Regions from separate parts of the Ralstonia sp. 25C genome, predicted to be linked through region 1. Evidence: predicted binding sites of a transcription regulator. Region 1 holds the regulator's gene; each other region holds the start of a gene.

Region 1 (2,198 bases):
TGGCCATGCGCAAGCCGCTCAAGGTGGATGTGATTCGCGACCGCGGCGCGCTGGCGCGTGAAGTGGATGGCGACAAAATCGAAAACGTTTACCGCCTGCAACTGATGAATGCGTCCGAGCGCCCCGTGCGCGTGACGGTCACGGCAGAAGGCTTGCCGGCGCTGCAAGTGCTCGGTGGCAGCGGTGAATCGACCACGCTCGAACTGGCCCCCGCAGCCAACCGGTTGCTGCCTGTTCTCGTGCGCCGTCCGGCCGATGACATACCGCCCGGCTCGCACAAGATCCGTTTCGTCATCCAAGCAGATAGCGATCGTGACAGCTTGGTGCTGCGCGAACCGTCCAGCTTCATCGTGCCGCGCTAACGCGGTATTCAGCGGTATCCCCAACAGGAGGCACAGATGCACGCAACGCAAACTTCCGCCCAAGCCCGACCGTGGTGGCGTGAGCCTTGGCCGTGGCTGCTGATGGCCGGCCCCTTCGTCGCCATGATTGGATGCGGCGTCACCATCTGGCTGGCCGTGTCGCATCCCGACCCGGTCATCCAGGACAACGTTGTGCGACGCGGGTTGGTGATCGAAAAGACCGCCGCCGTATCGGCTTCGCGTTCCGCCGATGCCGCCCACGCGGAGGTCCGATGAAACGCCGCATCCTGATGTGGATCCTGTGGCCGGCGTTTTTGTGTGCCGCGCTGGCCGAGCTGGTCGTTTTTGCGGTGGTCGATCCCGCAGACCTGCGCTTTTTCGGCGAGCAGATCACCGTGTCGGCCGATGCGGTCTACACGGTGTCTTTCTTTGTGTTCTGGCTGTTGTGCGGCTTGTCGAGCGCGCTCACGCTGTATGTGTCGCCGGGTATCGGCAAACTCGAAGCGCATGAGCATCCGCTCATTTGAGCGGCTGCCGGAGGCGGGTTTAGTGGGGAAGGCGGGTTCAGGTGGCCTGACCGCTCATCACTTGGCGCAGGCCCGCCATGTCGATCAGCTTGACGTGGCGCTGGCGGATCTGGATCAGGCCCGCCTCCGCAAAGCGCGAAAACAGACGGCTCACGGTTTCCAGCTTCAGGCCCAGGTAGCTGCCGAGTTCTTCACGGCTCATACGCAGCACGAATTCGGTGGACGAGTACCCACGCTGCGCCGAACGCTTGGACAGGTTCAGCAGAAACGCGGCCAGGCGTTCCTCGGCGCGCATCGAGCCGAGCGTCAGCAGCATCTGGTGGTCCTGCGAAATCTCCTTGCTCATGATCCGCAGAAACTGATGCTGCAGCGACGGCAGCCGACGCGAAAGCTGCTGCAATTCGTCATAGCGCACCACGCAGACTTCGGTGTCTTCCAGCGCCGTGGCATCCGACACATGCCGCATATCGCCAATACCATCCAACCCGACAATCTCGCCCGGCAGGTGAAAACCGGTGATCTGGTGGCGGCCGTCTTCCAGCGTCAGATGTGTTTTGAGTGTGCCAAACCGAATGCCGTACACGCCCTCGAGCGGATCGCCCAGTGCATACAGCGTTTGCCCTTTCTTGATGCGGATGCGCTCGGTCACCAGCTCATCCATTTTGCGCACGTCATCCGAATTCATGCCCACAGGCAGGCAGATTTGCCCCAGTACGCAGGTGGAGCAGCGCGAGGCTTGGTCGGAGAGTGCGATTCGTGTGAGCACAGGCGGGGGCGTGAATTTCGAGCGGGTGAAATGAGAAATTCTTATGGTGCAACTGGGCCGTATTATAGCGACGACCTTGCTGCTATCGGATGTTTCCGATGGCGTGAATCGCGGAAAACCCAGTTGATTCCCGCGCGTAAAACCATAACTTTGGTCCATATCAAAAGAGCATCAAAAAGATGAGTGCGGCTGCGCTGTTGAGCGTTTTTCTGATCGCGCTGCTTGGGGGGGTGCATTGTTTGGCGATGTGCAGCGGCGTTGCGCTTGCCGCAGAGCGGGGCGCTGCGCCGGTGCGTATCGTGTCGCGCCGCCGGCTGTGGTTTGAGCAGGTGGTCATGCACGCAGGGCGGTTGACCACGTATGCGTTGTTGGGCGCTGCCATGGGTGCGCTGGGCGCGACGGTTTGGCGTCAGCAGTGGCTGCCCATCCAACGCGGGCTGTTTGCACTGGCCAGCTCGCTGCTGCTGGCGTACGGGCTTTTGCTGCTCTTGCGAACAACGGGGGATGCCTGGCGCGCCCCGATGGTGGAGCGAGTGCTGGGTC
Region 2 (2,198 bases), 1.5 Mb from region 1:
CGGTGATCGCGCAGAACCCGAAGCTGTTCGAGAAGACGCTGTGGAGCGAGCACGGCATGGGCGACGCCATCAACGTCACCAGCGCCAATGATGAAGAGCACGAAGCCGAAAGCGTGGTCTTCAAGCTCTCCGCGCACAAGTTCGAGCGCCGCGCGCAGTTCCGGGATTACGCGATCCTGTATCGCGGCAATTTCCAGGCGCGGCTGTTCGAGCAGATCCTGCGCCGCGAGCGCATTCCGTATGTGCTCTCGGGCGGGCAGAGCTTTTTCGACAAGGCGGAGATCAAGGACTTGTGCGCGTACCTGCGCCTGATTGCCAATGCCGATGACGACCCCGCGTTCATCCGCGCCATCACCACGCCCAAGCGCGGGGTGGGCAATGCGACGCTGGAAGTGCTGGGTTCGTTCGCGGGGCAGGCGAAGGTGTCGCTGTTCGAGGCGGCGATGATGGGCGGCATTGAAGCGCAGCTCGCGCCGCGCCAGTTGGAGCCGCTGCGGGTGTTCTGCGAATTCATCGTGCGGCTGTCGGACCGCGCTGCAAAGGAACCCGCCGCCACGCTGCTCGACGAGATGATGGAAGGCATCCACTACGAGGCCTACCTGTACGACACCTACGACGAGCGCCAGGCCCAGAACAAGTGGACCAACGTGCTGGAGTTTGTCGACTGGCTCAAGCGCAAGGGCACCAAGCCCGAGAAACAGGACAGCGAAGGTGACGACAATGCGGCCACCGGTTTCGACAATGCCGATGGTTTGATGGACGAAGGCAAGAACTTGCTCGAACTCACGCAGACCATCGCGCTGATCAGCATGCTCGAAGGCAGGGAAGAGGACCCGGATGCGGTGCGCCTGTCTACGCTGCATGCGAGCAAAGGGCTGGAGTACCCGCACGTGTTCCTGGTGGGCGTGGAGGAGGGCATCCTCCCGCACTGCCGTGAAGACGATGACCTGACCGACGAGAAGATCGAGGAAGAGCGCCGGTTGATGTATGTGGGCATCACACGCGCCCAACGTAGCCTGCATATCAGCTGGTGCAAGAAGCGCAAGCGCGCGCGGGAGACGGTGGTGTGCGAGCCCTCGCGCTACATCGCGGAGATGAAGCTGGGCGACGATGCGGGCCCCACGCCTGAAGACACCATGCCCGCCATGTCGCCCAAGGACCGGCTCGGTGCGCTGAAGGGGCTGCTGGCCGCCAAGAAGCCGGTGGCGACGTAGCAGCGCGGGTGGCGCATCCGCTAGCGCGTTGACCAACGTTGACGCATATCAACGCGACGCCCAGGGGGGCGTTTTACGATGAAACATCGCCCCCATACCGCTCGCACCCATGTTTCCGTTTGCCAAGCCGGCTGACGCTCCGTCTGCCGCAAACGACGCGGCTTTTCGCTGGTCTGCGCCGCAAGTGCGTGACCTTGCCCAGCGTTTTGATACGCACGGCCCGCGCTACACCTCGTACCCCACAGCAGACCGTTTCCACAACGGCTTTGACAACGCCGACTACCTCGACGCGTTGCACCGGCGTGCGGCGATCGCGCCCGCACTGCATGCGCCGCTGTCGCTGTACATGCATCTGCCGTTCTGCGCGAACCTTTGCTACTACTGCGGCTGCAACAAGGTCATCACGAAAGATCACGCGCGCAGCGCACGGTACGTGCAGACGCTGGCGCGCGAGATGGCCCTGGTGGCCGAGCACATTGGCCCGCTGCGGCGCGTCAAGCAATTGCACTGGGGCGGCGGCACACCCACGTTCCTCGCCCATGATGAGATGCGCGCCGTCATGGCCGCCACGCGCGCGCATTTCGATTTGACTAGCGATGCGGAAATTTCCGTCGAACTCGACCCGCGCCACGCCGACGACGTCACGCTCGCCGTGCTGGCCGAGATCGGTTTCAACCGCGCGAGCCTCGGCATCCAGGACTTTGACGAAGACGTGCAGCGCGCTGTCCACCGCATGCAGAGCGTGGAAGAGACGCGTCGCGTGGTCGACACTGCGCGCCGCCTGGGCTTCGAGTCGATCAGCTTTGATTTGATCTACGGTCTGCCGCATCAGCGCACCGAGACCTTCAACACCACGCTGGACCGCGTGCTAGAGATGGCGCCGGATCGCCTGTCCGTCTACAGCTATGCGCACCTGCCACACCTCTTCAAGCCGCAGCGCCGGATCGATCTACTCGCGTTGCCCACTGCCGATGAAAAGCTCGA
Region 3 (2,198 bases), on a different replicon from region 1:
AGTTCACCCGGCTCGCAAAAGTCGGTCTGCGCCGCGAAGAGCGTCATTGATGCGAGCCGGCTATCGCCATCGCGCGCCATGGCGGCGGCCGCAATGGCCAGCAGCGTGCCACCCAGGCAGTAGCCGGTGGCGTGCACGCGCCGGCCGGGCACGATGGCATTCACGGCGGCGAGCGCGTCGAACACACCGAGCTGGAGGTAGTCGTCCATGTCGAGGTCGCGGTCGGCCTCGTCGGGGTTCTTCCACGAGATGCAGAACACGGTGTGGCCCTGCTCCACCAGATAGCGGATCAGCGAGTTCTGCGCAGACAGGTCGAGGATGTAGTACTTCATGATCCAGGCCGGCACGATCAGGATCGGCTCGGCCTGCACCTTGGGTGTGGCGGGCGCGTACTGGATCAACTCGATCAGCCGGTTGCGCAGCACCACCTTGCCGGGGGTCACGGCCACGTTCTCGCCCACCACGTAGCCTTCGGTGCCGGCAGCCGCGGCGCCGCTCATCGCGCGCTCCGCATCGTCCAGCGCGTTGAGTGCGCCGTGCACGAGGTTGCGGCCGCGCTGCTCAAACGTCTGGCGCAATACGACCGGGTTGGTCGCCAACTGGTTGCCGGGTGACAGCATGTCGAGCCACTGGCGCGCAGCAAAGGCCACCACGTCTTCGTGGTGTTTGGCGACGCCCCACACGCCATGCGTGGCGGCGTCCCACCATTGCTCGGTCAGCAGAAAGGATTGGTGCAGCACATTGAACGGCCACAGGCGCCATTCGTCTGCGGCAAAGCGCCGGTCGTACGCGGGCGGCAGCACACACAGGCAGGGCTGCTGCGGTCCGGCGGCCATGCAGCCGCGCGCATAGCGGGCGAGCTGCTCCGCTTGCGTCAGCGCCAGGCGGAACAGGTCCAGCCGCTTGCCCGGCGATACCGCAAGATGCAGCGCCCAATCCAGCCATGCCAGTTGCATCGACACAAACGACAGCGAACCCGTGGCGCGCGCTAGCGCGGCATGAAACGGCGGGTCGATCTGTTCAGCAGCAGAGGAAGACAGCACGGGGGCAGCGCGCATGGGCGGGGGGGCGGTGTTAAACGATTGCGTGGAGTCACATTGATTAGATGCCACCCGCACGCCGCCCAACTTGACGCACCTCAAGCCAGCAAGAGAGCAACGCCTCTAGAACGTTTCATATTCCAGACATGACGCGCCAGCCAAACCGACCCTTGATCGACATCAGCCTCGCCTGCGGCGGCAGGCGTAGGCTCACCCACATCAGTGCGCGAGAAAGAAAGGGGGGAGCACCATGCTGGAGCGGCAGCCCGATGAGGTGGTGGATGCCACGCTGTGGGAACTGGAACAGACGGCCAGCGCCGCCTTGCCGCGGTCCGCGCTGGTGCGCGCCACGCGCAGCGCTTGCGGTGGCTGCAACATCCTGGCGGAATGGACTTCTGCCGGCGCGCATGGCAACCCCACGCGCTGCACCCTGACACTGCACATGGCTGCACGCGAGGCGCGCACCTACTGCCGCCTGAACCACCCGAAGCGAGAAGACATCCGCCAGCAACTCAGCCAGTGGTTACGCACCCAGGTTGCGGCGCACGTAGCCGAACCGGCGACGGGCAAGTTGGCGGATACGGGATTCGACCTGCAGTGCACGGCACCGTGGGCGTTCTTCTACGATGACGTGGACCCGATCCGCGTCGATGCACAGGACAAGACGCACGACTTCGCGCTCTATCGCGGTGCGCCACCACCGCCGCTGACCTAGCCGCGGAAAACGTGGCGGCGTGTGTCAGCCGACGCCACGCACGTGATCAAAGAAGGTCCATGACGGCTGTTCGTTACCGTAGAACTGGCTGACCGCCGCCACATCACCGTGCTGTGCGAGCAGCTCTCCCGCGACCGCGTGCATGCGCCGCACGCCCGGCATATCGCGCAAGAACGCATCCACCACCTGCGGGTCGAAATAGCTGCCGCTGCGCTCAGCCAGCGCGGCCAAGGCCTGTTCTTCCGTCATGCCTTGCCGGTACACGCGCGGCTCCGTCATCGCGTCAAACGCATCGGCCACGGCCACGATGCGTGCGGCCAGCGGAATGTGTTCGCCCGCCAATGCATCCGGATAGCCCGTGCCGTCGAAATGCTCATGGTGGTGGCGGGCCACGTCGGCGGCGCATTGCAGCAGCGCGTCTGCACTGCCCGAGAGGATGTCCG
Region 4 (2,198 bases), 850 kb from region 1:
AAGCTGGTGGTGGCACTCAGCGGCGGCAAGGGCTATGCAACCCGTGTTGCCATCGGCCTGCTGACCATGGTGGCCCTGGGTTGGGCCGGCTTTCTGGTTTCGGGGTGATCAATCCCGGCCGATGCCCAGCACCCAATAGAGCGGGCAGATGCGAATCGCGCCCGTCACCAGCGGCACCAGTCCAAGCCAGCCAACCCACGCCGGCACCTTGCCGAACGCCGCCAGCAGAATCATGGCGATGCCGATCAGGATGCGGACCACGCGATCGGGGGTTCCAACATTGGGCAGCATGATGTGCTCCTCGTCGTGAAAAAGAAGACGCGCTAGACCGTCAGCTGCGACGGTGTGCTTGAAGCCGGTTCGGCACAGCGGTCGCGGCCCAGGATGCCGGCGAGCAGCGTCCATTCGCCGCCCATCGCGCGGATGGTGTCATCCAGCGTGAGCATGCCGATCAGCCGTTGCTGCGCGTCGATCACCGCCAGCCGGTGCAAGCCATGGCCCATCATCGTGCGCAGCGCCTCGCTGATCACGGCATGGCCCTGGATGGTCAGCACGCCGCGCGTCATGGCCTGCGCCACCGTGGCGCGGGAGCAATCGTCGTGGTCGGCGATACCGTGGACCACCATGTCGCGGTCGGTGACGATGCCCGCTACGCGCGTGCCGGTGGCCGTTTGCTCGGTCACGAACAGCGCACGCAGACCCTGGTCCCGCATCATCCGGGCGGCTGTCTGCAGCGTCGTCGACGCCGAAACGTGGACGATGCGGCGCGAGCAAATCTCGTCAACCCTCATGCTGGACTCCGTTGCACATTCGTTTTCACTATAAGGACGGGGCACTATCGGGTGTTGATCCCGCACAAGGTGTGAGGCCCCTGCGACGCGGCTTTTCCTGGAGCGGGCGTCGCGGCAAATAGGCGGATGAGTCTAGCGGGCGTCGCATCTTGCCCATTGAGGCAGATCAAGCGAGCACCACACCCCGGCGCCGGGGCAAACGCTGATGTAAATCAAGGGGCCACCGCGCAGTTGATCCAACATGGAAGCAGACAAACTGAGGCCCGCAAGCTGACCCCCGCGCGCGGCCCGGTTGATATGGAGGCTCACCATGTACGACAGGATCCTGGTGGCGTTGGATGGCAGCGAAACCGCCGATCGCGCCCTCGACCAGGCCATCGAGCTTGCGCGCAAGCTCGATGCAGAACTGGTCATCGCTCACGTCATTGACAACAGCTACCTCAAGTACGACGTCGGCTATATCGACGTGCGCGGTTTTACCGAAGCGCTCATCGACCAAGGCAAGCAGATTGTGGTCGCCGGCCGCGCCAAAGCCGAAAAGGCTGGGGTGCGCGTCAAGACGATGGTGGTGGACGACCCCATCGGCACGTTCGACATGGGCTACGCCATTGAACAGGCGGCCCACGATGTGGATGCCAAGGCCATCGTGCTCGGTACCCACGGCCGGCGCGGGTTCCGGCGAATGCTGCTGGGCAGCGTGGCCGAGGCCGTGGTGCGGCAGAGCCGGTTGCCGGTGCTGCTGGTGCGTGCCGTTGAGGCGCAAACCGAGCACGAGGCAACGCAGCCGCTCTCCAACGTCGTGATTGCCTAAACGCTAAGGAGTGGACATGACTTATGCCAGCGTGATGGTGCATCTGGATGCCAGCGAAGGCGCCGTGCACCGCCTGCACCTAGCCATGCAGTACGCCCGCGCACACCACGCCCGGTTGATCGGCGTGTATGCCAGCTTTATGCCGAGCCCCAGTTGGTTCTACATGATGGAAGGCGCAGCGCGATACCTGGAGGAAGACCGCCACCGCCGCGACCGCGTGCGGGATGTCGTGCACGCGAACTTTCGTGACGCCACGGCAGCGTTGGGTGAGCAAGCGGAATGGCGTGCTGTAGAGGGCGATCCGCTTGCACTCGTGCTGCGCGAGGCGCGTGAGGCCGATCTGCTGATCGTCGGCCAGCGCAACCCGGATGACCAGACTGGCTTTGTTGCAGCCGATTTTGTCGAAACGCTGATTCTCGAATCTGGGCGGCCCGTGCTGGTGGTGCCCTACGCCGGGCGGTTTACGGAGGTGGCGCAACGGCTGCTGGTGGCATGGAGCGGCGGGCGGGAGTCTGCGCGCGCGCTGCACGATGCGCTGCCGTTGATGCCGGGTGCCAGCGTACGCGTGTTGCAGATGCTGGGCGAACGCCCGCCAC

What was found. The regulator FNR, encoded in region 1, switches genes on or off when oxygen is low (the NO sensors DNR and NnrR bind a similar motif). The targets are predictions, from matches to a motif close to TTGATNNNNATCAA.
Region 2: a site for FNR is predicted at 1,253-1,266, ahead of hemN (oxygen-independent coproporphyrinogen III oxidase). Genes of this name have one in related genera too.
Region 3: a site for FNR is predicted at 1,129-1,142, ahead of ACS7SF_RS21535 (PHA/PHB synthase family protein). Genes of this name have one in related genera too.
Region 4: a site for FNR is predicted at 994-1,007, ahead of ACS7SF_RS16690 (universal stress protein). Genes of this name have one in related genera too.

What each region holds. Positions count from the first base shown of each region.
Region 1 covers NZ_CP196737.1:409,141-411,338, reverse strand. The annotation lists gene ccoG (cytochrome c oxidase accessory protein CcoG) at 1-362, shown strand, start outside; gene ACS7SF_RS01845 (FixH family protein) at 399-638, shown strand; gene ACS7SF_RS01840 (hypothetical protein) at 635-889, shown strand; gene fnr (fumarate/nitrate reduction transcriptional regulator Fnr) at 927-1,601, opposite strand; gene ACS7SF_RS01830 (sulfite exporter TauE/SafE family protein) at 1,835-2,198, shown strand, end outside.
Region 2 covers NZ_CP196737.1:1,863,320-1,865,517, reverse strand. The annotation lists gene ACS7SF_RS08680 (UvrD-helicase domain-containing protein) at 1-1,214, shown strand, start outside; gene hemN (oxygen-independent coproporphyrinogen III oxidase) at 1,324-2,198, shown strand, end outside.
Region 3 covers NZ_CP196738.1:682,971-685,168, forward strand. The annotation lists gene ACS7SF_RS21535 (PHA/PHB synthase family protein) at 1-1,058, opposite strand, end outside; gene ACS7SF_RS21540 (hypothetical protein) at 1,291-1,755, shown strand; gene ACS7SF_RS21545 (HD-GYP domain-containing protein) at 1,780-2,198, opposite strand, start outside.
Region 4 covers NZ_CP196737.1:3,551,110-3,553,307, forward strand. The annotation lists gene ACS7SF_RS16675 (MgtC/SapB family protein) at 1-108, shown strand, start outside; gene ACS7SF_RS16680 (YgaP family membrane protein) at 109-291, opposite strand; gene ACS7SF_RS16685 (CBS domain-containing protein) at 324-791, opposite strand; gene ACS7SF_RS16690 (universal stress protein) at 1,102-1,602, shown strand; gene ACS7SF_RS16695 (universal stress protein) at 1,619-2,198, shown strand, end outside.